3 regions of the Streptomyces sp. 11-1-2 genome follow, and region 2 is predicted to be linked to each of the others. Evidence: riboswitches for the same ligand, from Rfam matches in the RefSeq annotation. Region 2 holds a riboswitch; each other region holds the start of a gene.

Region 1 (5,363 bases), 5.2 Mb from region 2:
GGCCAAGGTGACGGTGAATCCTCAGCAGCTCGAACGGACGTCGCCGGTCACCGGGCCCTGGCGGAAGGGGGCCCGGTGACCGGCGCGGTTCGGCCGGATGTGCGCGTCAGACGTAGAGGAAGCCGCCGGGGACGGTGACGGTCCCGAAGGCCGTCACCAGCGTGACGGTCGCGGTGCCGGGCACCCCGGCCGGGGTGGTGCCGGTGACCGTGGTGGCGGTGGCGGTCACACCCGTGGCGGGAACGCCGTTGAACAGCACGCCCAGCACGCTGCCGAGGTTGGTGCCGGTGATGGTGAACGCGGTGCCGCCGGCGATGGGTCCGGTGGTGGGCGTGATGGTGGCGGGCACCGGGGCGGGCGGCGCGACGAGGTAGGTGAAACCGCCGGGGACGGCGGCGGTCCCGTTGGGGCCGCTCAGCGTGACGGCGACGTTGCCGCCCGCGGGCGGACCTGCCGGGGTGATGCCGACCAGGACGGTCCCGGCCGGGTTGATGGTCAGGATCGCCGAGGGGTTCGCGCCGAAGGTGATACTGGTGACACCGGTCAGGTTGGTGCCCGTGATCAAGTACAGGGTGCCGCCGGTGGTCGGCCCCACGGTCGGGGTGATGGAGACGGCGGTGGGCGGCGTCGGCGCCACGTAGGTGTACGGCTGGCTGTTGCTGGTGCCGACGGTGGTGGTGACCAGGACCTGGACAGACCCGGGCGCGTGCGGCGGGGCTATCACCACGACGATGTCGTTGGTGGTACTCCCCGGCCAGCCACCGCCACCCCAGCCGCCGCCCCAGTCACCATCCCAGCCGCCGCCACCGGAACTGCTCTGGCTGACGATCTGGGCGGGCACGCCGCCGAAGGTCACGCTGATGACATTGCGCAGGTTCTGCCCGTTGAGCTGGACGAGGTTCCCACCGGCGGCGGGGCCCGAGTTGGGCACCACCGACAGCAGCAACGGCGGCCCCGCCTGCGACGGGGGCCAGTTGGCCGCAGTGGGGGCGGCGGTCGCGGGAGCGGTCGAGGTCATGGTTGGTCCTCCCGGGGAAGGGTTCGGGTGATGTGCGCCGACGGCATGCCGGTGTCGTGGGCAAGCCGCTGGTCAACGCCTCGTCGTCGCCGCGCGGTCGAGGCAGGCCGGCACCGGAGGAACGGAAGGCCGCCGGGCGGCCGGTCAGGGCGCGGAAGCGAAGCGATGCGCCGGATGAGAGCGGAGCCACGGGACGAACGCCCGGCTCCTGTCTGGCCGACGAGGTATGGGGCACCCTCGGCGGCACGTCTCCAGTTATCCACGCCCACCCCCGTCGCTCAAGGTTCCGGGGCTGCCATCACTCGTTTGGCGCATCTGGGCGCGCCTGGCGGCGAGCTTGTATGACAAGCGCTCCGCTATTCGGGGGAAGGCGCGGCCGGAGTATGGCCTGCCGTCCTCCACCGTGCCTCTAATGAGTGACATCGGCAGTGCCAACCCGTGCGGGACCACCCGGGGAGGGAGCGATCCGATGAGCCTCGCCGCGTTCCTCCTCGCCCTCGGCACCACCTGCCGTATCACCCGCTTCATCACCAAGGACACGCTGGCGGCGGGGTTCAGAACCTGGGTCGCCGACCGCTTCGGCGACGACTCCCGGCCCTCCTACCTCGTCAACTGCGGCTGGTGCACCAGCACCTGGGTTGCCGCCGCCATCGCCGGCTACGCCTCCTTGCTGCACACCACCGCGTGGTTCCACCTCCCGGCCACCGCCCTGACGCTCTCCTACCTCGCCGGGGTCGCCTCGCGGTGGCTGGACTGACACACCGACCCGTACTGGACTCGAGGGAAAGGAACGGCAGCCATGGCCTGCAACTGCGGCGGAGGGGCACGTGGGGGCCCACAACCCGTTGTCGTCTACGAGTTGACGCTGCCGGACGGCACGGTCCGGCGATATTTCACCTATCAGGAGGCCGACGCCGCCAACAAGCGCGCGGGCTCCACCGGAGTGATCAACACCGCCGTCCAGTGACGGCGAAGAGCTGCGAGTGACGGCGCGGACCGGCGCCGGCGGCATGGCGGCCTCGCTGTCAGTGGTGTGCGGCAGACTGCGGCCATGGACATCACGATCAGGCACGCGCGGGACGAGGAGCTGGACGGGATCGGCGAGCTCACCGCGCAGGTGTATCTCGGGGACGGGCTCCTGGACTTCGGCGACAGTGATCCATATCTCACCACCCTGCGCGACGCCCGGCGCCGGGCCGCCGAGGCCGAGCTGCTGGTCGCGGCGGACGCGGCGAGTGACGAGGTGCTGGGGGCCGTGGCGTTCGCGGTTTACGGCGGGGCGTATGCGGAGCTGGCCCGGCCCGGCGAGGGCGAGTTCCGGATGCTGGCCGTGCGACCCGAGTCGCGGCGGCGCGGGGCGGCCGAGGCGCTGGTGCGCGCCTGCCTGGACCGGGGGCGCGCGCTGGCGCTGCGGCGGATCGTGATCAGCAGCCAGCAGTCCATGACCGCCGCCCACCGGCTGTACGAGCGGCTGGGGTTTGTACGGGCCCCGGAGCGGGACTGGTCGCCGATAGCCGAGTTGGACCTCACCCTGTGGGCGTTCACGGTGGAGCTGTGAGGCCGGCGGCGCGCGTCCTGGCCATGGGCTCGCGCGCGCCGGGTCACGGGCTCGCGTGCGCGCCGGGATACGGGCTCGCGTGCGCGCCCGGCTGCGGGCTGCCACGGGCCCCAGGTCACGGGCCACCTCCGGAACGCACTAGCACATTCATACGAAATTCCGCACCTCGCGACACAAGATATGGGGGTGCGTGCGTCGGCCGACACAAGATGTATGCTCGTCCTCGCTGTCGCCGCAGGGGAATCCGGTGGGAATCCGGAACTGTCCCGCAACGGTGTACGTGTGCGCTTATGCGGCGTACCCGTAAGTCCGAGCACCTGCCGACGGCCCTGTGTGAACACGTCCCCCGGCCTCGAGGGTTGGGCCGATGGACGCTGCGTGGTGTGCCTGGCGTACGAGGAGTGCGGCATCGGCATGCCCGTACGCGCCCATCGCGCCTCCCCTCGTGGCCCCGGCCGAGCGAGGGAGAGCACCTCAGTGACCATCGCGCCCGCAGATCCGGTTTCAGAGCAGGCGGTTTCTCAGGCAGCGCACGACGCGCCCGGAACCGCCCTGCTGCGGATCCTCACCGGACTCACCGCCGACCTGCCCGCCACCGACCCCGGTAAGGTCGCGGCCGCCGCCCTGCGCGGCCGTCATCCCGGCTCGGACGAGGCGGAGTTGCGCGGCCTGGCGACCGAGGCGGCGGCCGGGCTGATCGCCGAGGAGCCGGAGTACTCGCGGCTGGCCGCGCGGCTGCTGGCGCTCACCATCACGGAGGAGGCGGCCGGGCAGGGCGCGGTCTCCTTCTCCACCTCCGTCCAGGTGGGCCACCGTGAGGGCCTGCTCGCCGACTCCACCGCGGAGTTCGCCGCCGCCCACGCCGCACGGCTGGACGCGCTGGTGGAGCGGGCCCTGGCCGACGGCGCCGACAAGCGCTTCGGCTACTTCGGACTGCGCACCCTCTACAGCCGCTATCTGCTGCGCCACCCCATCACCCGTCAGGTGATCGAGACCCCCCAGCACTTCCTGCTGCGGGTGGCCTGCGGGCTCGCCGAGGACCTCTCGGAGCGGGCGCTGGACGATGTGGCCGAGCTGTACCGGCTGACCAGCACCCTGTCGTATCTGCCCAGCTCCCCCACGCTGTTCAACTCCGGCACCCGGCATCCGCAGATGTCGTCCTGCTATCTGCTGGACTCGCCGCTGGACGAGCTGGACTCGATCTACAACCGCTACCACCAGGTGGCGCGGCTGTCGAAGCACGCGGGCGGCATCGGCCTGTCCTACTCCCGTATCCGGGCGCGCGGTTCGCTGATCCGGGGCACCAACGGGCACTCCAACGGCATCGTGCCGTTCCTGCGCACGCTCGACGCCTCGGTGGCCGCCGTCAACCAGGGCGGCCGGCGCAAGGGCGCGGCCTGCGTCTATCTGGAGACCTGGCACGCGGACCTCGAGGAGTTCCTGGAGCTGCGAGACAACACGGGTGAGGAGGCCCGCCGCACCCACAACCTGAACATCGCCCACTGGATCCCGGACGAGTTCATGCGCCGGGTCGAGGCGGACGCCGACTGGTCGCTGTTCTCCCCGGTCGACGCGCCCGAGCTGGTGGACCTGTGGGGCGATGAGTTCGACGCCGCGTACCGGAAGGCCGAGGCCGAGGGGCGGGCGGTCAAGCAGGTCCCGGCGCGGCAGTTGTACGCCCGGATGATGCGCACCCTCGCGCAGACCGGCAACGGCTGGATGACGTTCAAGGACGCCGCCAACCGCACCGCCAACCAGACCGCCGAGCCCGGCAGGGTCGTCCACTCCTCGAATCTGTGCACCGAGATCCTGGAGGTCACCAACGACGGCGAGACCGCCGTGTGCAACCTCGGCTCGGTCAACCTCGCCGCACACCTGGACGAGGACGGGCAGCTGGACTGGGAGCGCCTCGACGCCACCGTCCACACGGCCGTGACCTTCCTCGACCGCGTGGTGGACATCAACTTCTACCCCACGGACGAGGCCGGGGCCTCCAACTCCCGCTGGCGCCCGGTGGGTCTGGGCCTGATGGGGCTGCAGGACGTCTTCTTCCGGCTGCGGCTGCCGTTCGACTCGCCCGAGGCCAAGGCGCTCTCCACGCGGATCTCCGAGCGCATCATGCTCGCCGCGTACGAGGCGTCCTGCGAGCTCGCCGAGCGCCACGGCCCGCACCCGGCCTGGTCCGAGACCCGCACCGCGCGCGGTGTGCTGCACCCGGACCACTACACGGACGCGGTGGCCACCTGGCCGGAGCGCTGGGAGGCGCTGCGCACCCGGATGACGAAGTCCGGAATGCGGAACTCGCTGCTGCTGGCGATCGCGCCGACCGCGACCATCGCCTCCATCGCGGGCGTCTACGAGTGCATCGAGCCGCAGGTCTCCAACCTCTTCAAGCGCGAAACGCTCAGCGGGGAGTTCCTGCAGGTCAACTCCTATCTGGTGGACGACCTCAAGAAGCTGGGCGTCTGGGACACCCAGACCCGCGAGGCGCTGCGCGAGTCCAACGGCTCGGTCCAGGAGTTCTCCTGGGTGCCCGCGGAGGTACGGGACCTGTACCGCACCGCGTGGGAGATCCCGCAGCGCGCCCTGATCGAGATGGCGGCGGCCCGCACCCCGTACCTCGACCAGAGCCAGTCGCTGAACCTCTTCATGGCCTCGCCGACCATCGGCAAGCTCAGCTCGATGTACGCGTACGCCTGGAAGCGCGGCATCAAGACCACGTACTACCTGCGCTCGCGTCCGGCCACCCGGATCGCCCAGAGCGCCCGTGGCGGCGGCGCCGCGGCC
Region 2 (5,363 bases):
CGTCGTACGGCACCGGCGAAGTGCTGCGCGCCGCGCTGGACGCCGGGGCCCGTTCGATCGCCCTGGGCGTCGGCGGCAGTGCGACGACGGACGGCGGCGCGGGGATGCTGTCCGCGCTCGGCGCGCGGTTCCTGGAGGCGTCCGGCGCCTTGACCGGCCCCGGCGGGGCGGCGCTGGCCCGGCTCGCGAAGGCCGACCTGTCCGGGCTTGATGCCCGGCTCGCGGAGGTGGACCTGGTGCTGGCGAGCGATGTCGACAACCCGCTGCTCGGGCCCAAGGGCGCGGCCGCGGTCTACGGGCCCCAAAAGGGCGCCTCCCCACAGGAGGTGGACATCCTCGAGGACGCCCTGCGCCACTACGCGCGAACGTGCGGAGCACTCGGCACGGCCGCAGAACCCGGGGCCGGGGCGGCCGGCGGCCTCGGCTTCGGCGCCCTCACCGCACTGCGGGCGCGGTTTCGCCCTGGCGTGGAGGTGATGCTGGACCTGCTCGGTTTCGACGAGGCCCTGGCACAAGCGGACCTGGTGATCACCGGTGAGGGCTCCCTGGACACCCAGACCCTGCACGGCAAGGCACCGGCCGGCGTCGCCTCCCGGGCCCGCGCACGCGGCCTGCCCGTCATCGCCGTCTGCGGCCGGTTGTCCCTGGACCCGGCCTCCTTGCACGCCGTCGGCATCCACCGCGCCTACGCCCTGACCGAACTGGAGCCCGACATCCCCCGCTGCCTCGCACACGCGGGGCCCCTGCTGGAGCGGGTGGCGGCGCGCATAGCGAGAGACTTCCCGCCCGTCTGAAACCGGCGCGGCCACATCGTGGCTTGTCCGTGCCGGGCCGGGCCACCGACGAGGAGTACACGGTCGAGCGCACCGGAGGTTGTGTGGGCGTTCCCTGGCCCCGGGCGACACGGGTCCAGGTCCTGATCGCGGAGCGTGGCACGGGCCGTGGACCGAGTACAGAATGTGCCAGGGGGGAGAAAGAAGGTGCCCCCATGACCACGCACGCTCCCCATACCGGCCACTCCCACCAGCATGGAAGCGGCTGCGGCCACGTCGCGGTCCCGCACGACGATCACACCGACTACGTCCACGACGGCCACCTGCACCGGACACACGACGACCACGTCGACGAGTGCGAGCCCAGTGGCCACACCGTCCACGAAGGCCACGACCACCAGCACCGCGCCGACTGCGGACATGTCGCCGTACCGCACGGCAACCACGTGGACTACCTCCACGACGGCCACCGCCACGCCCAGCACGAGGGTCACTGGGACGACCACTGACACACCCCTGGCCGACGCCACGATCACACACTCACGACCCCGCGCCGGGGGTTCCACACGTACGACCGATCGGGGGCGGGAAACGCCAGTGCGGCGCTTCCCGCCCCCGGCCTGTTTCCCACGTCCACCTCAGGCGCCCACGCGAGCCGCCTACTCCACGATGCGCAGCAGATAGGTGTCCATGATCCATCCATGCCGGTCACGCGCCTGCGCCCGCACCTGCCGGATACGGTCGGACACCTCTCGCAGTGGCCCGGCGACCAGCAGCTCGTCGGGCGTGCCGAGGTAGGCGCCCCAGTAGATCCACACGTCGTCCCCCTCGACCTGGGTGAACGACTCGTGTGCGTCGAGCATCACCACGATGTCCCCGTCGTCGTTCTGGCCCACGTCGGAGAGCCGGCGGGCCGGGGTGATGTGCACCGGCCGCCCCACCTGGTTCAGGGGAATGCGGTGCCGCGCGGCGAGCGACGACACACTGCTGATGCCGGGAATGACCTCGACGCTCGCGGAGACGGAGCCGCGTGCCTCGATGTCGGCGAGGATCCCGAGAGTGCTGTCGTACAGCGACGGGTCGCCCCATACGAGGAACGCGCCGGTCTCGTCAGCCGTCATCTCCTCGCGCAGCAGGCGCTCGAACATGTCCGCGCGACGCGTGCGCCAGTCCTGGACGGCGGAGGTGTAGTCGCTCCGGCCCATCGGACGCCGGTCCCGGCTCGGGTCGTCCACCTCCACCACCCGGTAGGGCGCCCGCGCGTGCTCGTCCAGCATGCGGTGGCGAAGGTCCGTGAGTGCGGACTTGTCGTCTCCCTTGCCGACGATGAAGAACACGTCAGCGCGGCCCATCGCCTTCACCGCCCCGAGCGTCAGATGGTCGGGGTCCCCGGCTCCGATACCGATGACGAGAATCCGGCGTTGCTGCGTGGTCATGCGACGGCTCGCGATCAGTTGGTCGTACTCCTCGAGGGTCAGTGCGTGGCGGGCGCCACCGCCCGGCCCTCATCGGCCGTCGCGGGCTTGGGATTCAGCAACCGCTCGGCAAGCTCGCCGAACAGGAGACCGAAACCACCCCACAGGACGACCTGCATGGCCAGAGCGGACAACCGGAATCGCCACAACACGGTGGCGGGGAAGTCCCCCGGCACCTCGTTGACCACGGGAAGGAAGGCATACGCCAGCCCGATCACCACGGCGAAAGCGGCCACCGCGGCCACGGTCGCGTACCAGGTACCCAGCCTCGGGGCGAGCCGCTTGCCCACAATGGTGGCGCCCACCGCGAGGAGCACGCTGAGCAGCATCATCAGGAAGTACAGCGTCGTGCGCTTGCCGATGGTGTCGCCGTTGCCGACCGCGGGCGGATTGGCCGGGTACTTCAGGAACGGCACCACGTAGACCGCGAGCAGCGCGCAGCCGGACAGCAGCAGCGCGGTGGCCCGCGGGGTGAAGCGGCCGACGCGGCCCAGGGCGACGCAGTACGCGAGGGCGGCGATACCGCCGAAGGCGATCCCGTAGACCAGGACACCGGTGGCCAGCCCGGCCGTGGACTGCACACCACGCGAGACCAGCTCGACCTCGTGCTCATGCGCGGGGGCGTGGGCCCCCTCGAAACTGATCGCGCGGTCGACGCTCGGCTCACCGAGGAAGTAGGCGGCGACCAGGGCGAGCACGCCGGCCCCCAGACCGGCGAGCATGCCCCGGACGAGCAGATTTCTTACCATTGCGGAGTTCATGAGTGTGCGGCGTCCCTCGCGTCAGTGGCAGGGGAAGCCGAGCAGATGACGGGCGTCATGCACCCACTCATGGACGTTCTCACCGGAGACGACCGCGGTGGCGCCCTGCTCGGCGCCGACGAAATACAGCAGGACCAGCATCAGAATGCCGAAGAAAACCGCCCACGGAGCTATCGCCTTCAGCGGCAGCGTGGCAGGCAGTTCGGGCGTGGTGGCTGTGGGCTGCGCGACATGCTGCGCCATGGCCAGGGCCTCCTTAAGGGAGTTCGCGTCCCATCTCGGTGGAGCACAGGACGACGGCTACGGGTCTGACTCACGAGAGACCCCGTCCGGGACCTCTCGCTCACAGTGGCGCGACCGTGCCGGATTCCCACCGGCTTCCGTCTTACCGTCGTCGATATCGCACCGACCGTACCGCGTGTCGGGTTCATGGCCAAGACCAGCCACCTGGCGAGACGGTCAGGTGAGGGCGAGGAGGCTGACGGCGACGGCGGCCAGGTCGCCGCTGCGGGCAGCCAGCAGGGACAGCGGATTCGCCAGCGAGTCCAGCACTCCGGCCGTGGGCTTCGTCGAGCCGAGCCTGCGGTACATTTCCCCGGCCGCGGCCAGAGTGACAGCGGCGGGACCTGCCACAGGAGGTTCATGTCCGAGCGCGCGAAAGAATCCGTCATACGGGCCCCGGGTATACCGCATCTGCTGATGGTGGTGCTCTGCTGCTTCTCCGGATTCGCCCTGCTGCTGCCCGTCTCCCCGGCATGGGCCGTCAGCGGAGGCGCGGATGAGTTCGGTGCCGGACTCGTCACCGCCGTTCTGATGGCCGCCACCGTCCTGGCCCAGTTGTGCGTCAAAACGGCGCTTCGCGTACTCGGATGGACCCGCATCCTCGTCCTCGGTGCCCTCCTGCTCGGCCTGCCCGCCCTGCTGCAAGCCCTCAGCGACCACCTGTTGCCCATCCTGCTGACCACAGCCCTCCGCGGAGCGGGCTTCGGCATCGTCACCGTCTGTGGATCCACCGCCGCGACCGCACTGGCCCCACGCGGACGCCAGGGAGCGGCCATCGGCCTCTACGGCTTCGCGGTCGCGCTCCCCCAAGTCGCCCTCACCCCGGCGGCGCCCTGGCTGGTGGACACGTTCGCCCTCCCCGCGATCATCGCGTGCGGCGCCCTCCCCGTCCTGGCACTACCCTGGACACGAGCCCTCGGCCGCGTCGTCGAGGCCCGCATCGGCAGCCCCGCGCCACAGGACAGCCACCCGCGGCACCCCGCCCCCACGGCCACGGTGCTCCGGCGCATCCTGCTCCCGCTCACCGTGCTGCTCCTGGTCACGGCCGCGGGGGGTGCGGTCCTCACCTTCGCCCCGCAGTTCACCACCACCCCGACACTGGCCGTCACGGCCCTTCTCACCCTCACTGCCACCGCCGCGGTGTCCCGTTGGGGCTGCGGAGTGCTGGCCGACCGGATCGCTCTGCGGCCGATCAGCGGCGTCCTCGTCTCGGCCGCGTGTGCGGGCCTGGCGCTGATCGCCCTGGCCGTGGGATCGGAGAGCGTCCCCGTCCTCGTCCTGCCGGCCGGACTGGTCGTGCTGGGAGCGGCGTACGGAGGGCTGCAGAGCCTCACGCTGGTGCAGGCGTTCAGCTACGCGGGCGCGGAGAACCGGCATACGACTTCAGTCGCGTGGAACATCGGCTACGACGCGGGCACCGGGCTCGGATCCCTCATGCTGGGCCTGGCAGCCCAAGCGGCCACCTTCGCCACCGGCTTCACCACGATGTCCGCGGTGATGGCGGTCGCGGCCCTCACGGTTCTCCTCACCGGTCGCAGGCCGGTCACCGGCGGCTCGGCAAGCAGCCGCCGACGTACGCAGAGCCGAAAGCGCCGCTCGCTCACCGACCGGTAGAAGCTACTCCCACGCGGCACGGAACCGCACCGTATTGTCGACCACGGTCACCCGCAACGTGGCGCGGACGAGAGCGGAAGTCACGGAAGGTAGCCCGCACCATGCATCTGAACGCAGCCTCCTCCCTTCTGCCGGTCAACACCACACTGGCCGTACTGCTCGTCGTCCTCCTCCTGGCCGCGATCGCGGCTGTTGCCCTCTTCCATCTGTCGCCGGACGTACACACGCACCGGGCCCGGCAGGTTCTGCTGGCCGGTGTGCGTGCCGCGCTCCAGTTGGCCGCCGTCTCCGCGGTCATCACGAAGGTGGTGGGCTCGGGCCTCGCGACGGTGGCTTTCTTGATCTTGATGCTGGGCGTGGCGGTGTGGACCGCCGGGCGGCGCCTGACACCGGACCGGTCGTGGTGGCTGGCACTGTGGCCCATCGCGCTGAGCGTGCTGCCGGTCGTGAGCCTGCTG
Region 3 (5,363 bases), 1.1 Mb from region 2:
GCCGCGGGCCGCGGCGAGGGCGCGCAGGGTGGCCTGCCAGTCGAGCACCGGGGAGTCCAGGACGAGGCCGAGGACGCGGTGGCGCAGCGCGGAGTTCGCGGCGGCGTGGAGGGCCATCGAGGCGCCGATGGACCAGCCGTGCAGCACGATTCCGGTGGCCCCGTACGCCACCGCGTAGCGGAGGGCCGCGTCCAGGTCGCGCCATTCGGTGTCGCCGAGGTGGGATATGCCGTCCTTGGGCCGGGGGGCGCCGGGGTCCCCGCGGTAGGCGAGGTCGAGCACCGGCACCCGCAACTTCCGCAGGAAGGGCATGACGACCATAGGGTGCTCACGGGTGGTGCCGAGGCCATGGGTGGTGATCACCCATGTGGAGCGTTCGCCGGGGATGAACCAGGCGGGCAGCGGGCCGAGTTCACCGGGCACGTCGACGTCGGCGTGGTCGATGCCGAGGTCGTCCCGCGGATTGCCGATGTACACCTGGGGGGTCAGCCGCACCCGGGTGCCGGGGGTGAGGTCGCCGTGGGTGACCCGCTCCAGGCGGCGCACCACGCAGTCGGCGGGGTGCGGGGCGTCCTCGATGACGGGGCCGACGACGGCGTGGCAGGAGCGGCCGGTAAGGCCGTAGACACCGGGGCGCAGCGAGGCGAGCGAGCGGGTCAGGGTGATCTGGCCGGCCGCCGTCGCGTGCACGGTGAGCGGGGGCTCGTTCGGCAGCGGACGGTCGGGGGCCGGTTTCAGCGCAGCATTGGTGGCGTACCGTCCGGCCGCCACCGCGGCCACGCCGGCACTCAGCAAGGTGGTGGCGGCCGCGACCGCCGTTGTCCGCAGACGCATCCCTCCCAGTGTGGGCGGGGAGGCGGCCCCCGGCCAGCGGGCGTACCCGGCCGGGTGACCGTACGGCCGGGGCCCGGGCGCGTGCGGTGCGGGGCCGGGCGGGTGCCCGGCGGGCTCAGCTCGGCTGGCCGTAGCCGCTGAGCTTGTCCGCGGCGCGCCGCAGCTCGTCCGGCGGGATCAGGGAGGGAGTGCGGCCGGGGACGGAGGCCGCGGTGAGCCAGACCCGGCACATCCATTCGAGCTGGGCGGTGCGGTCATACGCCTGGTCCAGGGTGGCGCCGTGGACGACGGTGCCGTGGTTGCGCAGCAGACAGCCGCTGCGGTCGCGCAGCGCCTCGATCATGGCGTCGGCCAGTTGGTCCGTTCCGTAGAGCGCGTAGGCCGCGACGCGGACCGGTCCGCCGAGGGCCGCGGTCATGTAGTGGATCGCGGGGAGCTCGTCGACGAGCGTGGAGACGGCCGTGGCGTGGACGGCGTGGGTGTGGACCACGGCCTCGGCGTCGGTCTCCCGGTAGACGGCCAGGTGCATGGGCAGCTCGCTGGTCGGCTCGAGCGTACCGAGGACCTGTTGTCCGTCGAGGTCGACGGCGACGGCGTCCCGTGGGCCGAGCCGGTCGTAAGGGACGCCGCTCGGGGTCACCAGGACGGTGTCGCCGACCCGGGCCGAGACATTGCCCGAGGTGCCGACGACCAGGCCGTCGGCGGTGGTTCTGCGGGCCGTTCTCACCACCTGCGTCCATGCCTGCCGCAGGGGATGGGTCAGCCGCGACTGCGGCTGCCGCGTGGATCGCGACTGGGTCACCTGCCCTCACCTCCGAGGCCCGATCCTCCCAGGCGTCCGGCGGCCGGGCGATGGCGGGACCGGAAGGGGCGCGCCGCTTGTCTACGACCGCGCCTCGTGGGCAGCCGCCTCCGTGTGGGTGAACGAGGGTGAACGGCGGGCGGCCGCGGGGCCGGTCCCGGGGCCTCCTCCGACGGTCCTCGATCGAGGCTCAACTCCCGTACGACATGGGAAAGTAGACTTGAATTCATCAGGCTGTAGCACTCCCGCAACCACGTCACCCTGATGCCCCACTCAGTTCATCTTCCGTTCACCCTGTTTCCTTACGTTCACCGTGCCACTAACGACCTTCGAACTGATTGACCGGGTGTATGGAACACATCACGCTTCTCATCGGGATCGTGATCGTCACGGCCTTGGTGTTCGACTTCACGAACGGCTTCCACGACACGGCTAACGCCATGGCCACCACCATCTCCACGGGAGCACTCGGTCCCAGGGTGGCGGTGGCGATGTCGGCCGTCCTCAATCTCGTCGGCGCGTTCCTCTCCGTGGAGGTGGCCAAGACCATCTCCGGCGGGATCATCGACGAGGACTCCGGTATCCGACCAGAAGTGATCTTCGCGGGGCTGGTCGGGGCGATCCTGTGGAATCTGGTGACCTGGCTCGCCGGGCTCCCCTCCAGCTCCTCGCACGCCCTGTTCGGCGGCCTGATCGGCGCCACCGTGGTCTCCGTCGGCCTGGACGGGGTCAACGGCGACGCGATCGTCATGAAGGTCCTGATCCCCGCCGTCGCCGCGCCGGTCGTGGCCGGCATCGCCACGGTGGCCGCCACCCGGCTCACCTACCGGCTCGGCCGCGACCGCTCTTCGGAGGACACCGCGAAGGGCTACCGCGCGGGGCAGATCGCCTCGGCCGCTCTGGTCTCCCTGGCCCACGGCACCAACGACGCCCAGAAGACGATGGGCGTGATCACCCTGGCGCTGGTCACCGGGGGCGTGGTGGCGCCCGACTCCGACCCGCCGCTGTGGGTCATCGTCTCGGCGGGCCTGGCCATCGCGCTCGGCACCTACCTGGGCGGCTGGCGCATCATCCGCACCATGGGCAAGGGCATCACCGACATCCAGCCGCCGCAGGGCTTCGCCGCCCAGACCGGCGCCGCGACCGTCATCCTGGCCTCCTCCCACATCGGCTTCGCGCTGTCCACCACCCAGGTCTGCTCCGGCGCCGTCATGGGTGCGGGTGTCGGCCGTAAGGGCGCGGTGGTGCGCTGGTCGACCGCCGGCCGCATGGTGCTCGCCTGGGTGCTGACCCTCCCGGCCGCGGGCCTGGTGGCGGGCGGCGCCGCGCTGCTGGCCGACCAGGGGAACGCGGGGATCACGGCGGTGGCCGTGCTCGCCGTCCTGGCCTGCGGGGCGATCTGGGCGCTGTCGCGCCGCAAGCCCGTGGACCACACCAACGTCAACGAGGTCGGCGCACACGAGCCGGTGGGCGCCGTCACGGCCGCCCTGCGGTCCGTGGCCCCGCCGCCCGCGGGTGCGAAGCTTTCCGCCCCCGAGAGCGCGGTGGAGACCGCCCCCGAGGGCGGCATCGCCGAGCGCACGCCCGAGCAGACCCCCACCCCCGCCGTCGCGAGCAGCACCACCCGCTAAGGAGCCACGGAATTATGAGCATCGACTGGGCGGCACTCGGCCAGGTCTTCGGCGTCAGCCTCGTGGTGACGGTCGGCATGGTGGGCGTCTTCACCCTGGGCATCCTCGGGACGTCCCGTAAGGCCGCGCCGGAGCAGGGCGCCGCGGCCGCCGTGTCCGGTGGCACGGTCGGCGCCTCCGCGCTCGCTCGCACCGGCGCGTACACCTGCTTCGCGCTGTGCGCCGCGGCCGTGGCGTACGGCATCTATCTGATCGTCGCCTGAGGCTTGCGTCCTCATCGACCCACCGGCCGCCGGATGGTGGCGCTGACCAGCGCCGACCGTCCGGCGGCCGCCTCGTGTGCGGCCGCGTCTGTGGGGCTCGGCACACTCGGGCGTCATGGGTCATATGCGAGTTGACGGCCATTCGCGGCCCATGGTGGACTTCCCGAGCCAAACGGCGGCAGGAGAGGAAGCCGGTGAGAATCCGGCGCGGTCCCGCCACTGTCACCGGGGAGCACTCTCCCATCGCCTGTATGGGGTCACGGCTCGACCGTACGGTTGCTTTCGTACGCGGGGCTGGAAGACCGGGAGGGGTGCGGATCCGGGAGCCAGGAGACTTTCACCGCCGGTCACGTCGAACCAGGGCGCGGACCCTGAGTGAGGACATACCGCCATGCCCGGCACGGCCACGCCGCCAGCTTCCTCTGTCCCCACTGGCTCTTCCGGCCCCTTCGGCCCACCTGGCCCCTTTGGTTACGTATCGTCGCGCCGAGGCGTGACGGCGGGCTGACGGATGTGTGCCGACCACGCCTCGTTCGCGTGCGGCGCGGCCCTCGGCTTCCTCGGTGATCTCGCCACGGGCGATCCGCGCCGCGGACATCCGGTCGCCGCCTTCGGGCGCGCCGCCGCGGCCGCCGAGCGCCGGCTGTGGCGTGACCACCGCGGTTACGGGGCCCTGCACACCGCGTTGTGCGCGGGCGGCGCGGCCGCCGGTGCCGCGCTGCTGACCCGCGCCGTACGGGCCCTCGGCGGGCGCGGTGGCGCGGAGGTCGCGCTGACCGCCGCCGCCACCTGGGCCGTGCTGGGCGGTACGACGCTGGGCCGTGAGGCACGGGCCATCGGCGGGGCCCTGGCCGCGGGGGACCTGGAGGTCGCCCGGGAGCGGCTGCCGCATCTGTGCGGGCGCGATCCGCAGGCGCTGGACGGGCCGCAGATCGCCCGCGCGGTCGTCGAATCGGTCGCCGAGAACACCTCCGACGCCGTCGTGGGCGCGCTGGTGTGGGGGGCCGTGGGCGGCGTGCCGGGGCTCATCGGCTTCCGCGCCGTCAACACCCTGGACGCCATAGTGGGCCACAAGTCGCCGCGCTACCGGCGGTTCGGCTGGGCGGCGGCCCGTCTGGACGATGTGGCCGGCTGGCCCGGTGCGCGCCTTACGGCGGCCCTGGCGACCCTCTCCGGCCCCGATCCGCGCGGTGCGCGGCGCGCCTGGCGGCGCGACGGCCGGCGCCATCCGAGCCCCAACGCGGGCCCCGTGGAGGCATCCTTCGCGGGCGCGCTCGGCGTACGGCTGGGCGGCACCCTCACGTACGGCGGCCGGGTCGAGCACCGGCCGGTGCTCAACTCCGGCGGGCGGCCGGTGGAGTCGGCCGACATCGAGCGGGCGATACGGCTGTCGCGGCGCGTCGGCGTCCTGGCGCTCGGGGTGTCCGTGGCGGCCCGGCCGGTCCTGAGGGCGTTGACGGGGCGGCCCCGGGCCGCTGAAGGGGGCGGCGGATGAGCGGGATACGCGGTAAGGGCGGCACGGACGGTTCCGGGGCGCGGGGCGGGGGACTGCTCGTCGCGGGCACGACCTCCGACGCGGGCAAGAGCATCGTGACGGCCGGGATCTGCCGATGGCTCGCCCGTAAGGGCGTCAGCGTGGCCCCCTTCAAGGCGCAGAACATGTCGCTCAACTCCTTCGTCACCCGGGAGGGGGCGGAGATCGGGCGGGCGCAGGCCATGCAGGCCGCCGCCGCGCGCGTCGAGCCGAGCGCGCTGATGAACCCGGTCCTGTTGAAGCCGGGCAGCGACCGCAGCAGCCAAGTGGTGCTGCTGGGCAAGCCGGTGGGCGAGCTG

What was found. A riboswitch is a leader RNA that binds a small molecule or an ion and turns the genes downstream of it on or off. The one in region 2 is predicted to bind cobalamin.
Region 1: it holds a riboswitch for cobalamin, as region 2 does, so the genes downstream of both, CGL27_RS31205 (ribonucleoside-diphosphate reductase subunit alpha) here and CGL27_RS08390 (CbtB-domain containing protein) in region 2, are expected to answer to the same signal.
Region 3: it holds a riboswitch for cobalamin, as region 2 does, so the genes downstream of both, CGL27_RS13420 (cobalamin biosynthesis protein) here and CGL27_RS08390 (CbtB-domain containing protein) in region 2, are expected to answer to the same signal.

The regions. Positions count from the first base shown of each region.
Region 1 covers NZ_CP022545.1:7,247,226-7,252,588, reverse strand. The annotation lists gene CGL27_RS31220 (IPT/TIG domain-containing protein) at 107-1,018, opposite strand; gene CGL27_RS31215 (hypothetical protein) at 1,488-1,775, shown strand; gene CGL27_RS50280 (hypothetical protein) at 1,818-1,985, shown strand; gene CGL27_RS31210 (GNAT family N-acetyltransferase) at 2,070-2,576, shown strand; cobalamin riboswitch at 2,773-2,916, shown strand; gene CGL27_RS31205 (ribonucleoside-diphosphate reductase subunit alpha) at 3,054-5,363, shown strand, end outside.
Region 2 covers NZ_CP022545.1:2,066,347-2,071,709, forward strand. The annotation lists gene CGL27_RS08370 (glycerate kinase) at 1-794, shown strand, start outside; gene CGL27_RS08375 (hypothetical protein) at 989-1,282, shown strand; gene cobF (precorrin-6A synthase (deacetylating)) at 1,433-2,209, opposite strand; gene CGL27_RS08385 (CbtA family protein) at 2,248-3,009, opposite strand; gene CGL27_RS08390 (CbtB-domain containing protein) at 3,031-3,252, opposite strand; cobalamin riboswitch at 3,290-3,434, opposite strand; partial or broken gene CGL27_RS08395 (EamA family transporter) at 3,505-3,627, opposite strand; gene CGL27_RS08400 (MFS transporter) at 3,652-4,905, shown strand; gene CGL27_RS08405 (ABC transporter permease) at 5,007-5,363, shown strand, end outside.
Region 3 covers NZ_CP022545.1:3,195,077-3,200,439, forward strand. The annotation lists gene CGL27_RS13400 (alpha/beta fold hydrolase) at 1-834, opposite strand, end outside; gene CGL27_RS13405 (class II aldolase/adducin family protein) at 950-1,636, opposite strand; gene CGL27_RS13410 (inorganic phosphate transporter) at 1,987-3,267, shown strand; gene CGL27_RS13415 (hypothetical protein) at 3,282-3,530, shown strand; cobalamin riboswitch at 3,668-3,888, shown strand; gene CGL27_RS13420 (cobalamin biosynthesis protein) at 4,042-5,025, shown strand; gene CGL27_RS13425 (cobyric acid synthase) at 5,022-5,363, shown strand, end outside.